Regions from separate parts of the Halomonas sp. ANAO-440 genome, predicted to be linked through region 3. Evidence: predicted binding sites of a transcription regulator. Region 3 holds the regulator's gene; each other region holds the start of a gene.
What was found. Region 3 encodes sigma-54, which starts transcription at its own class of promoters, with help from an activator protein. Its sites were predicted from a motif close to TGGCACNNNNNTTGCTNT; they were not measured.
Positions count from the first base shown of each region.

Region 1: a site for sigma-54 is predicted at 1,964-1,981, ahead of ytfE (iron-sulfur cluster repair protein YtfE). Genes of this name have one in related genera too.
Region 2: a site for sigma-54 is predicted at 2,693-2,710, ahead of KZO25_RS19370 (amino acid ABC transporter substrate-binding protein). Genes of this name have one in related genera too.

Region 1 covers NZ_JAHXBV010000013.1:148,503-152,653, reverse strand. The annotation lists gene hemN (oxygen-independent coproporphyrinogen III oxidase) at 1-1,192, shown strand, start outside; gene ytfE (iron-sulfur cluster repair protein YtfE) at 1,255-1,911, opposite strand; gene norR (nitric oxide reductase transcriptional regulator NorR) at 2,080-3,609, shown strand; gene KZO25_RS11435 (SCP2 domain-containing protein) at 3,846-4,151, shown strand, end outside.
Region 2 covers NZ_JAHXBV010000046.1:71,778-75,928, reverse strand. The annotation lists gene KZO25_RS19380 (amino acid ABC transporter permease) at 1-287, opposite strand, end outside; gene KZO25_RS19375 (amino acid ABC transporter permease) at 297-1,487, opposite strand; gene KZO25_RS19370 (amino acid ABC transporter substrate-binding protein) at 1,602-2,630, opposite strand; gene KZO25_RS19365 (amino acid ABC transporter substrate-binding protein) at 2,842-3,849, opposite strand.
Region 3 covers NZ_JAHXBV010000002.1:187,020-191,170, reverse strand. The annotation lists gene lptC (LPS export ABC transporter periplasmic protein LptC) at 1-389, shown strand, start outside; gene lptA (lipopolysaccharide transport periplasmic protein LptA) at 386-913, shown strand; gene lptB (LPS export ABC transporter ATP-binding protein) at 921-1,646, shown strand; gene KZO25_RS01870 (RNA polymerase factor sigma-54) at 1,806-3,224, shown strand; gene hpf (ribosome hibernation-promoting factor, HPF/YfiA family) at 3,334-3,642, shown strand; gene ptsN (PTS IIA-like nitrogen regulatory protein PtsN) at 3,648-4,124, shown strand.

The sequences.
Region 1 (4,151 bases), on a different contig from region 3:
CAAGAGCCTCTGCTACTACTGTGCGTGCAACAAGATCATCACCCACAATACCGACCGGGCGGCGGAATACCTGGCCTGGCTGAAGCACGAGGTCCAGACCCAGGGGGCGCTGTTCGACGAGACACGTCGCATGACCCAGCTGCATCTTGGCGGTGGCACACCCACCTACCTGAGCAATACCCAGCTGGGGGAGCTGATGAGGTCGCTGGACGAGGCTTTCCACTTCGCGCCGGTGGAGGAGCGCGAGTTCTCCCTGGAGGTGGACCCGCGCACGGTGACCCCGGAGCAGATCCATGAGCTCCATGACCTGGGCTTCAATCGTCTCAGCTTCGGCGTCCAGGACTTCGATCCGGATGTCCAGCAGGCCGTCAATCGCGTGCAGAGCGAGGAGCAGGTGGTGTCGCTGGTCCAGGCGGCCCGCGATGCCGGCTTCGAATCGATCAGCGTCGACCTGATCTACGGCCTGCCGCTGCAGACGGTGGCGAGCTTCGACACCACCCTGGACAAGATCATCGCGCTGCGTCCGGACCGCATTGCCGCCTACAGCTATGCGCACCTGCCGGAGCTGTTCAAGGCCCAGCGGCTGATCCGCCCCGAGGACATGCCGCCGCCGGAGCGCAAGATGGAGTTGCTGGAATTGACCATTCGGCGCCTGACCGGGGCCGGCTACGTCTATATCGGCATGGATCACTTCGCCCTGCCCGAGGACGAACTCTCCCTGGCCAGGGAGAATGGCACCCTGCAGCGTAACTTCCAGGGCTACTCCACCCATGCGGACTGCGACATGATCGGCCTGGGTATCACCTCCATCGGCAAGGTGGGCGACAGCTACAGCCAGAACGTCAAGGAGACCGCCCAGTATCAGCATCGGCTCGAGGCGGGAAGGCTGCCGGTGATGCGCGGCTATCGTCTCAACGACGACGACCGGCTGCGTCGCGATGTGATCAATGCCCTGATGTGCCACGGCCGGATCGACTTCGCCGATATCGAGGCGAAGCACGACATCGTCTTCCGCGACTACTTCGCCGATGCCCTGGCGGAGCTGGCCGAAATGCAGCGCGACGAGCTGATCGACATCCGTGATGAGGCGATCGAGGTGCTGCCGACCGGGCGATTGATGATGCGCAACGTGGCCATGGCCTTCGACGCTTATCTGAAGCCCAATGAGGGACGCTTCTCGCGTACCGTCTAACACGCTCTATGTCATGACAACGGCGCCCCGCGGGGCGCCGTTTTTCATGAGCCAGTAGCGGTTCAGGCGGTACGTTCGAACAGCAGGTTGTTCTCCAGATGGATGTGCTGCATCAGGTCTTCGCGGAACTCGTTGAGACCGGTGTATAGCGCGCGCCAGGTGGTACAGGCGCCCTTGGGTGGGGTGATGTTGTCGGTCAGCGCCATGACTTCGTCGAGATTCTCGCCGTGATCGTCATGTTCCTGGCGCATGACCGCGATCGGCCCCTGGGCCTGGGCGGCCATGCCGCTTCGCAGCATCGGAAACAGGATCTGCTCCTCCTTCTGCATGTGGCTCTCCATCTCCTGGAAGATCACCGACAGCAGGTCGGCCAGGCCGTTGGGGCAGGTGTCACGCTCGCCGTGAACGAGCTCCACGCGACGCGCCATGCGGATCAGTTCCGGCAGCTGCTGGCGATGCACATCGTGATAGCGGGTCAGGATGTGGTCAATCAGCTCATCATTGCTGGCCGATTGCCAGTCGCGCTGGTCCGGGTTGCCGGCCGGCAGGGCTTCCAGCGCCGCGACCAGGGCGGCGATATTGGCTCCGGCCTGCTCGGCGGCGGATTGCAGGCTCAGGCGTCCGCCACAGCAGAAATCGATGCGATTCTGATGAAAGACCCGGGTGGCACCGGGCAGGTCCAGGGCCAGGCGACCGACGGGTTGTTCGAGCAGGCTCATGGCATATCCTCAAGCAGGGTGGGGGTGTCTGGTCTTGCTTACCTGTACTGGCGTTGCAAACCCTGTGCCAGACTATTATTCGTTTAATAACAAGGGTCTGTATTTTGTGTGGTAAAAAAGACCCTGAAAGAATAAGGTATAAATAACCCTGTCACGGTAAAATTCACCATGTTGGACGATAGCCTGCTGGCCGATATGGCCGCCGATCTTCCTAGCGCCGTGCGGCTGCAGCGCCTGGTACGTACCCTTCGCGAGGAGTTTCGCTGCGGCGCGGTGTGCCTGCTGCAACTGCAGCAGGGAATCCTCGCCCCCGTGGCAGTCGATGGACTGGTGCGCGAGGCCCTGGGCCGCCGCTTCGAGGTGGCCCGTCATCCCCGGCTGGCGACGATACTGTCCAGTCGCAGCACCACCTGCTTCCCTCCCGACTCCACCCTGCCCGATCCCTACGATGGCCTGGTGGAGCAGCGGCCCGGTGAACCGCTGCACGTGCATGATTGCATGGGCATCAGCCTGCACGTCGAGGGCCAGCCCTGGGGCGTGTTGACCCTGGATGCCCTGGTGGCCGGCACCTTCGATGCCAGGGCGCGAGCAGCACTGGCTCGCTATGCGCTGCTTGCGGAGGCCGCGGTGCGCGTAACGCGCCTGGAGCAGGAGCTTCGGGCCCTGCACATGGCACATCATGGCGATGGGGCGGTTCCGATCGAGCCCAGCGTCGGTGGGGAGATTCTTGGCCATAGTGCCGCGCTTCGGCGCCTGCTGCAGGAGCTCGACGTGGTGGCCGAGTCGGGACTGCCGGTCTTGCTCAGCGGAGAAACCGGCGTAGGCAAGGAGCTGTTCGCCCGGCGCCTGCACCAGCGCTCGTCACGGCGCCAGCAGCCACTGGTGCAGGTCAACTGCGCGGCATTGCCCGAGTCGCTGGCCGAGAGCGAGTTGTTCGGACACGTGAAGGGCGCCTTCTCGGGCGCCGTCAGCGACCGGGCGGGGCGCTTCGAGGCGGCCCATGAAGGCACCCTGTTTCTCGACGAGGTGGGCGAGCTGCCGCTGAGCGTTCAGGCCAAGCTGCTGCGGGCACTGCAGAATGGCGAGGTGCAGCGGCTGGGAGAGGATACGCCTCGTCAGGTCGATGTGCGTATCCTGGCCGCCACCAATCGGCATCTGGCTGATGGGGTTCGTGACGGACACTTTCGCGCCGATCTCTACCATCGCCTCTCGGTCTATCCGGTGGCCATTCCGCCGCTGCGCGAACGCGAAGGGGATGTGCTGGTGCTGGCCGGCCACTTTCTCGAGATCAACCGCACGCGGCTCGGGGTGCGCAGCCTGCGCCTCTCGCCGGAGGCCGAGCGGGCGCTGTGCAGCTATGCCTGGCCGGGAAACGTACGGGAACTCGAGCATGTCATCAGTCGGGCGGCAATCAAGGCGCTGGGACAGGGTGCGCGACGCGACGAGATCATCACCCTGGTGCCGGAGTGGCTCGATCTCGCTAGCGGTGCGGCCGTCGATGTATCGCAGGGGCGTCAGGTCGAACCGGAAGCCTTGGCGACAGGTGAATCGTTGAAAGCTCAGGTTGCCGCGACCCAGCGACGCGTCATCCGTCATGCCCTGTCGGTCAGCGACGACAACTGGGCCACGGCCGCGCGACGGCTGGGAGTCGATCCCAGCAATCTGCATAAACTTGCGCGCCGTTTAGGGATCAAATAGTTAGTGCAATGCAAGAGGTAGCGTTGAAAATAAACGCTACATCTGGTGCTTGATAACACCCGGTGAGCTATATATGGTACTCAAGCCCTCGGTTAGGGTAGTGGCACGAGCTTGACACACATCAGTGCAGACGTGCGGCATCGTGCCTAGGATGGACGGTTCGTCGGCCGCCATGGCCGCAGCCCGATTCATCGGTTCGATCCCACTGGCGGGTTCGACCCCACTGGAGAGTAGCAATGCTTCCGTTGCCCCTGTCACTTCTGCCGCGCCCTCCCGCCCCGACCCGCTTGATTCGCGCCATCGACCCACGGGTGCCCCTGACATTCAAGCGCCACGTGATCGAGCCGGTGCTCAATCGCACCTTTGCCGAGCCCCTGGAAGAGGGTGAGTTTGACGCTCTGGAAGGTCGGCGTATCACGCTGCACGTGGATGACCTGGGCGTTCTGCTGACCTTGACCCTAGAGAATCAGCGGCTGGTGCTGAGCCGCGAGGCCGGTGAGGCGACCATCCGGGGCGGCTGGCGCGAGTTCCTCTGTCTCGCC
Region 2 (4,151 bases), on a different contig from region 3:
TCGCTGCCCGGATAGAGCCCGTAGATGAACTGGCCGAGACGGGCGTTGACGAAGACCCAGCAGGCGCCCTCCCGGGAGCAGTCGTCACGGCTGGTGCCGATCCAGTCAGCGTTGATGAAGGCCCACTGGATCGTCGGCGTCAGCAGGATGTAGAGCAGGTAAAACCCCAGCAGGGTAAAGACCGTGTTCACCGGCCCGCTGAAGAGGTTGGCACGTAGCCAGGCCACCGGGCCAACGGTGCTCCTGGGTGCGGGGCGCGCCTCGATCATCTTTTCTTGAATTGTCATGGCGCTCTCCTAGCGTTCCACCAGCGCCACGCGGGCGTTGAACCAGTTCATGAACATCGACACCAGCAGGCTGATGGTCAGGTAGACCGCCATGGTCATGGCGATGACCTCGATCGCCTGCCCCGTCTGATTGAGCGTGGTCCCGGCGAATACCGAGACCAGGTCCGGATAGCCGATGGCAGTGGCAAGCGAGGAGTTCTTGATCAGGTTGAGGTACTGGCTGGTCAGCGGTGGAATGATGACCCGCATGGCCTGCGGCACCACTACCAGGCGCAACACAAGGTTGCGCGGCAGGCTGAGCGCCTGGGCGGCCTCGGTCTGGCCATGGGAGATTGCCTGGATGCCCGAGCGCACGATCTCGGCAATGAAAGACGCGGTATAGATCGACAGGGCCAGCCACAGGGCCAGGAACTCGGGAATGATCGTGATGCCACCGCGGAAATTGAAGCCGGTCAATTGCGGCACATCCCAGGTCACCGGCACGCCGGTGGCGACCAGTACCAGCAGCGGCAGGCCGAGTATCAGCCCCAGCGAGATCCAGCCCGCCGGGAAGCGCTTGCCCGTGGTCTCGTGGCGGCGCTTGTTCCACACCACCAGGGCGATGCTCGCCGCCACGGCAATGCCCAGGGTCAGGGGAATCAGTCCGAAACCGGATTCGAACAGCGGCTCGGGAAGGTAGAGACCACGCACGTTGAGGAAGACCACCTCGCCCAGCGACAGGCTGTCGCGGGCACTCGGCATGGTCCGCAGCACGGCGAAGTACCAGAAGAAGATTTGCAGCAGCAGCGGTATGTTGCGGAATATCTCGATGTAGGCGTTGGCCAGGCGGGCAATCAGCCAGTTGGGCGAAAGCCGGGCGATGCCCACGGTGAAGCCGATGATCGTGGCCGCCACTACCCCCAGCGCCGATACCAGCAGGGTATTGAGCAGTCCTACCACGAAGGTACGGCCGTAGGTGCTCTGGGAGGAGTAGTCGATCAGGCTCTGGACGATGCCGAAGCCGGCCGTATTGGACAGAAAGCCGAAGCCGGTCGTGATGCCGCGAGCGGCCAGGTTGGCCTGGGTATTACCGATGATATAGAGCAGGAAGGCTGCCACTGCGGCAATCAGCAATACCTGGAAGATCAGTGCGCGCTTGGCGCGATCACGCCAGAAAGGCGGTTTTGGGCCCACTGGATGGGCCTGTGGTCGAACGGACATGAAGAGACTCTCCGCCTGGATCCGTCAAGCAGGTATCAAGCCCCGGCCCGGAATGTCCGGGCCGGGGCATAACAAGGCTCGAGGCGCCATCAAGCGACGCCCCGGACGGTTCGATCAGCGGATCGGCGGTGCGTACTGAATGCCACCCTGGGTCCACAGGGCATTGATGCCGCGCTCGATCTGCAGCGGGGAGTCCATGCCCACATTGCGCTCGTAGCTTTCGCCGTAGTTACCCACCTGGCTGATGATGTTATAGGCCCAGTTGGCTTCAAGGCCCATGCCCTGGCCATAGTTGCCGTCCTCACCCAGCAGGCGAGCGATGTCCGGATCCTCGGAGGCGAGCATTTCGTCGACGTTGTCGCTGGTGATGCCCATTTCCTCGGCGTTGAGCATGGCGAACAGCGACCACTTGACGATGTTGAACCACTGGTCGTCACCCTGGCGAACGACCGGGCCCAGCGGCTCCTTGGAAATGACTTCCGGCAGGATCACCGAGCCGTCGGGGTCGGAGAGCTGGATGCGCAGCGCCGCCAGCTGGGAGGTATCGGAGGTCAGCACGTCGCAACGACCGGCCTCGTAGCCACCCACGGTCTGCTCGGAGGTATCGAAGACGATGGGGTCGAATGTCATGCCGTTGGCACGGAAGTAGTCGGCTACGTTCAGCTCGGTGGTGGTGCCGGACTGCACGCAGACCGCCGCGCCGTCGAGCTCAGTGGAGCTGGAGACGCCCAGGTCGGTATTGACCATGAAGCCGATGCCGTCGTAGAAATTCACGCCGGCGAAGTTCAGGCCCAGAGTGGTGTCGCGGGTGGTGGTCCAGGTGGTGTTGCGCGAGAGCAGATCCACTTCGCCGGACTGCAGCGCGGTGAAGCGCTCGACGGCATTCAGTGAAATATAGCGCACCGCCTCGGCGTCGCCGAAGACGGCGGCGGCCACGGCACGGCAGACGTCGACGTCGAGCCCCTGCCACTCGCCCTGGTCGTCCGGCGCGGAGAAGCCCGGCAGGCCGTCACTCACGCCGCACTGAACGGCACCGCGGTTTTTGGTGTCATCCAGGGTAGAAGCCTGTGCCACGGAATTGGCACCAAGCACCATCGCGCCGGCTGTGGCCAGCAGAACCAGTTTGTTTTTCTTGTTCAACATATGTCGATATCTCGCTTCGTATTAGGGATAGAAGGTCCATGCGCAAGGCATGTGGAGTGACCATAGCAAGGATCATTCCACAAACGCACCGTTGTAGGCATACCGTTTATTCAACGCTCCCCAGGCAGTGAATACGACCAACGCCTTGACCTACCAAGGGGCAACCAGCCCTCCGGTCACCCTCCAGTGCACAAAGATCGTGCAGTTGCCTTCAACGCACCGGCGGTGCGTACTGGATACCGCCTTCCGTCCACAGCGCATTGAGGCCGCGGGCGATCTTGAATTCGGAACCAGCGCCGACGGTGCGGTCGAACATCTCACCGTAGTTACCCACCTGGCTAATGATCTGATAAGCCCAGTCGGCCTCGAGCCCCATGCCTTCGCCGTAGTTGCCATCGCGCCCCAGCAGACGCGCGATATCGGGATCCTCGGAATCGAGCATCTCCTCGACGTTGGCCTGGGTAATGCCCATCTCCTCGGCGTTGATCATGGCGAACAGCGACCACTTGACGATATTGAACCACTGGTCGTCGCCCTGACGGACCGCCGGGCCCAGTGGCTCCTTGGAGATGATGTCCGCCAGTACCATGGCGCTGTCGGGATCGGGCAACTGCATGCGCTGGGAGTAGAGCTGAGAGGCATCGGAGCTGAGCACGTCGCAGCGCCCCGCTTCGAAACCGGCAATCGCCTGTTCGGGTGAGTCGAACACGATGGGGTTGTAGCTCATGTCATTGACGCGGAAGAAGTCCGCCAGGTTGAGCTCGCTGGTGGTACCGCTCTGGGTGCAGATATCAGCTCCGTCCAGCTCCAGTGCGCTGTTGATACCCAGGTCGCTTGCCACCATGAAGGCCTGGCCGTCGTAGTAGCTGACCCCGGTGAAGTTGACGCCCATCGTGGTGTCCCGGCTCGAGGTCCAGGTCGTGGTGCGCGACAGTACATCGACCTCTCCCGACTGGATTGCCGTGAAGCGCTCCACGGAATCCAGCGGCACGAAGCGCACGCTCTCGGCATCGCCCAGCACCGCGGCGGCAATGGCGCGACAGACATCGGTATCCAGCCCGCGATAGGTATCCTCGTCATCCAGCGCCGAGAAGCCCGGCTGGGCGGCGTTGACGCCACAGCGCACATGGCCCTGGTCGCGCACGTCTTCCAGAGTGCTGGCCTGTGCCAATCCAGTGGCGCCAAGGGTCACCAGTATCATCGGCATCAGCCGAGCCATCGTGTTGTTGTCGTTCATGCGGTTCATCCTTGCCATGGTGGGTCATGCGGGGGCCGGTGGAGATGCCTCCCGTATTACCATTAGCCCATATACCCACCACTTTCACTCGCTCATTTGGACGAACCCGCGAATTCCCTGCCCCAAGGAGCCTGTCGGATTTGACCGATCGTCGCGAGAGATTTGGATTTCGAGACAAGTTTATCGATCTGATGAGGCGAATAGCCCGCTATTTAACGAATCAGATCGAATGAAATTGGCCGAAAGTCCGGATCTCGCAGTAGATCAGCGTTAAGTCCGACAGG
Region 3 (4,151 bases):
CTCACGATGATGTCACCCGAGCGGTAACCCCGGTGGCCCACTTGATCGATCGAGAGGGTAGGCGCTGGATTGCCAACGGCGACGAAGGGCGACTTGGCCCCGGGGGCAATCCACTGACACTGACCGGCAACGCCCGACTGTTCGCCCCCGAGGAACGCTGGCAGCTCGACACAGAAATATTGCACTTCGACGCCAATGTCGGGCACGCCTGGAGCGACACCCCGGCACTGCTCCAGCAGCCCCCCCAACACATGCGCGGCGACCGCTTCGATGCCTGGATCCATGACAACCGGTCACGTTTGACCGACAATGTTCGCGGCCACCACCCCCCGGAGCGCGCCCAGCAGGGCCAGGCCGAAGCCATCGAACCAGAGGATGTCACGCCATGAAGCAATTCAAGTTCCCAACCGCCCGCATGCTAATCGCCCTGGCGCTGGTTGGCATGGCGTGGGGAAGCGGCCCGGTCCTGGCCCAGCAGCGAGACGCCGACCAACCTATCGAAGTCGAGGCCGACCAGCTCGATCTCGACGACACCGCCGGCACCGCCGTCTATACCGGTGACGTGGACATTCGCCAGGGGACCATGCAACTGACCGGCAACCGGGTCGAGATCCGCCGCAACCAGGCTGGCGAACTGACTCGCGCCATCGCCACCGGCGAGCGCGCCTATATCGAGCAGCAGCCCGACCCGGACGAACCCGTGGTGCGTGGCTGGGGGCGAACCATCATCTATCATGTCGCCGAGCGCCGCGTCGAACTGATCGACAGGGCCGAGCTGCATCAGCGGGGCGATACCTTCGATGGCGGCTATCTGGAGTACTTCCTCGATCGCCGCGTGGTTCAGGCTCGTGCCGAGAGCGAAGGTGTCGAAGGGCGCCAGCGGATTCGCATGACCCTGCAACCGGAGCGCTGACGTGGTAATGAAGACCCTGAGAGCCACTCACCTGGCCAAGAGCTACAAGCGTCGCCGTGTGGTACACGACATCAGCCTCTCCATCGAGCAGGGCAGCATCGTCGGCCTTCTCGGCCCCAACGGTGCCGGCAAGACCACTTCGTTCTACATGATCGTTGGCCTGGTCCGCGCCGACGCCGGTGAAGTGCATATCGACGACCTGGACCTGAGCGGGTCGGCCATGCATGAGCGAGCCCGCGCCGGCATTGGCTACCTTCCCCAGGAAGCCTCGATCTTTCGCAAGCTCTCGGTGGCGGATAACATCATGGCCATTCTCGAGACGCGCAAGGACCTGGACCGACGAGGCCGTCATGCGCGCTTGGAAGAGCTGCTGGAAGACTTTCATGTTACCCATATCCGCAACAATCTCGGCATGAGCCTGTCTGGCGGCGAACGGCGACGGGTGGAGATCGCCAGGGCGCTGGCCACCGAGCCGGCCTTCATCCTGCTCGATGAGCCTTTCGCTGGCGTGGATCCTATTTCCGTTGGTGAAATCAAAGGCATCATCCGTCAGCTCAAGGCGCGTGATATCGGCGTCCTGATCACCGACCACAACGTGCGCGAGACATTGGATATCTGCAATACCGCCTACATCGTCGGAGACGGGCAGATCATTGCGGAAGGTGATGCCAATGCCATTCTCGCCAACCGCAGGGTGCGTGAGGTCTATCTCGGCGAGGACTTCCGTCTCTAAACCTGGCGACTCGAATCAACACAACTGCCTGCTGTCAATATAAACATGCATATTCGGCACGGAAATTGCGGATGGCATGCTTATTGCACTCAAACCACTTGCAAGTCGAACCATTGGGGGCTAGGGTGGTTTTTTTCGGCAGATGAGCCCCCTATTCTCATGGCCATGAAAGCATCCTTGCAACTCCGTGTCGGCACTCAGCTGACCATGACGCCCCAACTGCAGCAGGCGATTGCGCTGCTGCAGCTCTCGACGCTCGATCTGCGTCAGGAGATCCAGCAGGCGCTGGAAACCAACCCCATGCTGGAACTCGACGACGGCTTCGGCGAACAGACCGCCGAAGCGGTCCAAGACGACGATTGGGCCAGCGAAATTCCCTCTGAACTTTCCACCGACAGCGACTGGTCTGACACCTACCCCGACCATGGCGCCAGCTCGGGCAGCGGCGAAGGACCTGATTTTGAACGCCAGGCCGCCGGGCAGAGCCTGGCCAGCCACCTGATCTGGCAGCTCGCGATGACCGATCTCAGCGAGCGCCAGCGCCAGATCGCCGAGAGCCTGATCGATGCCGTGGACGGCACCGGCTACCTGGCGCAGCCGCTGGAAGAGATTCGCGACGGGCTTCGCCAGCAGGGCCTCGAGGGCCTGCCAACCCGGGAGGTCGAGCAGGTGCTGCTGCGTCTGCAGCAATTCGAACCTACCGGTGTCTTTGCCCGGGACCTGCGTGAATGCCTGATGCTGCAGCTCGCGGCACTACCCGACGACACCCCGCTGCTCCCCCAGGCCAGGCGCCTCGTCCGCCAGTTCCTCGAAGCCCTGGCCAGCGACGATCGCCGACTGCTCAAGCGCCGCCTGGGGCTGGACGATGAGGCCCTGGAGGAGGTGATCGGTCTGATTCGCTCGCTGGACCCGCGCCCGGGCAGCGAGTTCGCCGAGGTGAGTGGCAATTACATCACCCCCGACCTGCTCGCTCGCCATGACGAGCGCGGCTGGCGTGTCGAGCTCAACGCCGACGCCCTGCCAAGACTGCGCATCCAGCCCGATTACGTGGCCCTGGTAAGGCGCGCCGACAAGAGCCAGGACAACCAGTTTCTCAAGGATCACCTTCAGGAGGCGCGCTGGCTGATGAAGAGCCTGGCCAGCCGGAACGACACCCTGCTGCGGGTCGGCCGCGAGATCATGGCCCGCCAGCTCGACTTTCTCGAGCAGGGGGAGGAGGCCATGCGGCCACTGATACTGGCTGATATTGCCCAGGCCGTGGATATGCATGAGTCGACCATCTCTCGCGTAACGACCCAGAAATTCATCCACACGCCGCGCGGCGTGTTCGAACTCAAGTTCTTCTTCTCCAGCCATGTCGGCGGCGGAGAAGGCGAAGGCGACGCCTATTCCAGCACCGCGATCCGTGCCCGGATCCGCAAGCTGGTACAGGACGAGCCGCCCCGCAAGCCGCTGTCGGACAGTCGCCTGGTCGATCTGCTGGCCGAGGACGGCATCCGCGTTGCGCGGCGAACCGTCGCCAAGTACCGGGAAGCGTTGGGCATACCCTCCTCAAGCGAGCGCAAGCGATTTCGCTGACCCCAGCCCGCTCTCTTGACCCTTCGCAGGAAACCGGAAAGGGAGGGGTTTGCAGGGCCTCAAAAAGGGTTACAATCGAGGCACCACCCGAAGGACGAAGGAGCCTGTCATGCAAGTCAATATTACCGGCCACCATGTGGAACTGACCGATGCCCTGCGTGACTACGTCAGCGAAAAACTGACCCGCGTGCAGCGCCACTACGACAACATCACCAACGTCCAGGTCACGCTTTCGGTAGAGAAGGAGCGTCAACTGGCCGCCTGCACCCTGCATGCTGCCGGCGCCGACCTTCATGCCGAGGCCACCGATCCCGACATGTACGCCGCTATTGACGCACTGACCGACAAGCTCGACCGTCAACTGGTCAAACACAAGGAAAAAGCCCAGGCCCGCGCCCAGGGCGCCGGCATTCGCTGATTGCCATGACACTGGAAACCATTCTGCCGCCGGAGCGCGCCTTGTTCGGCGTCCCCGGTGGCAGCAAGAAACGGGTGCTGGAATTCTTCAGCACCTTCATCGCACAGAACACGCCGAGCCTCGACAGCCAGGAAGTCTTTGCCCGCCTGATCGGCAGAGAACGCCTCGGTAGCACGGGCATCGGCAATGGGGTGGCCATTCCTCACGCCAGGAGCCCCCACTGTCACAGTCCGGTCGCGGCCTTCCTCCAGCTGGCGGAGCCTATCGATTTCGACGCCATCGACGGAGAGCCGGTCGACCTGGTCTTCGTACTGCTGGTCCCGGAAGAGGCGGACGATACACATCTGGCGCTACTCAGCCAGGTGGCCAGCATCATGAACGATGTCGACACTCGAGTGGCACTGCGCAAGAGCAACAGCCAACGTGAGCTCCACGAGCGGCTCATTGAAGCCATTCGACGACAGACGCCGACGCCGCTCTGACCTTCCCGGGCCGCCCGGCCAGCCAAC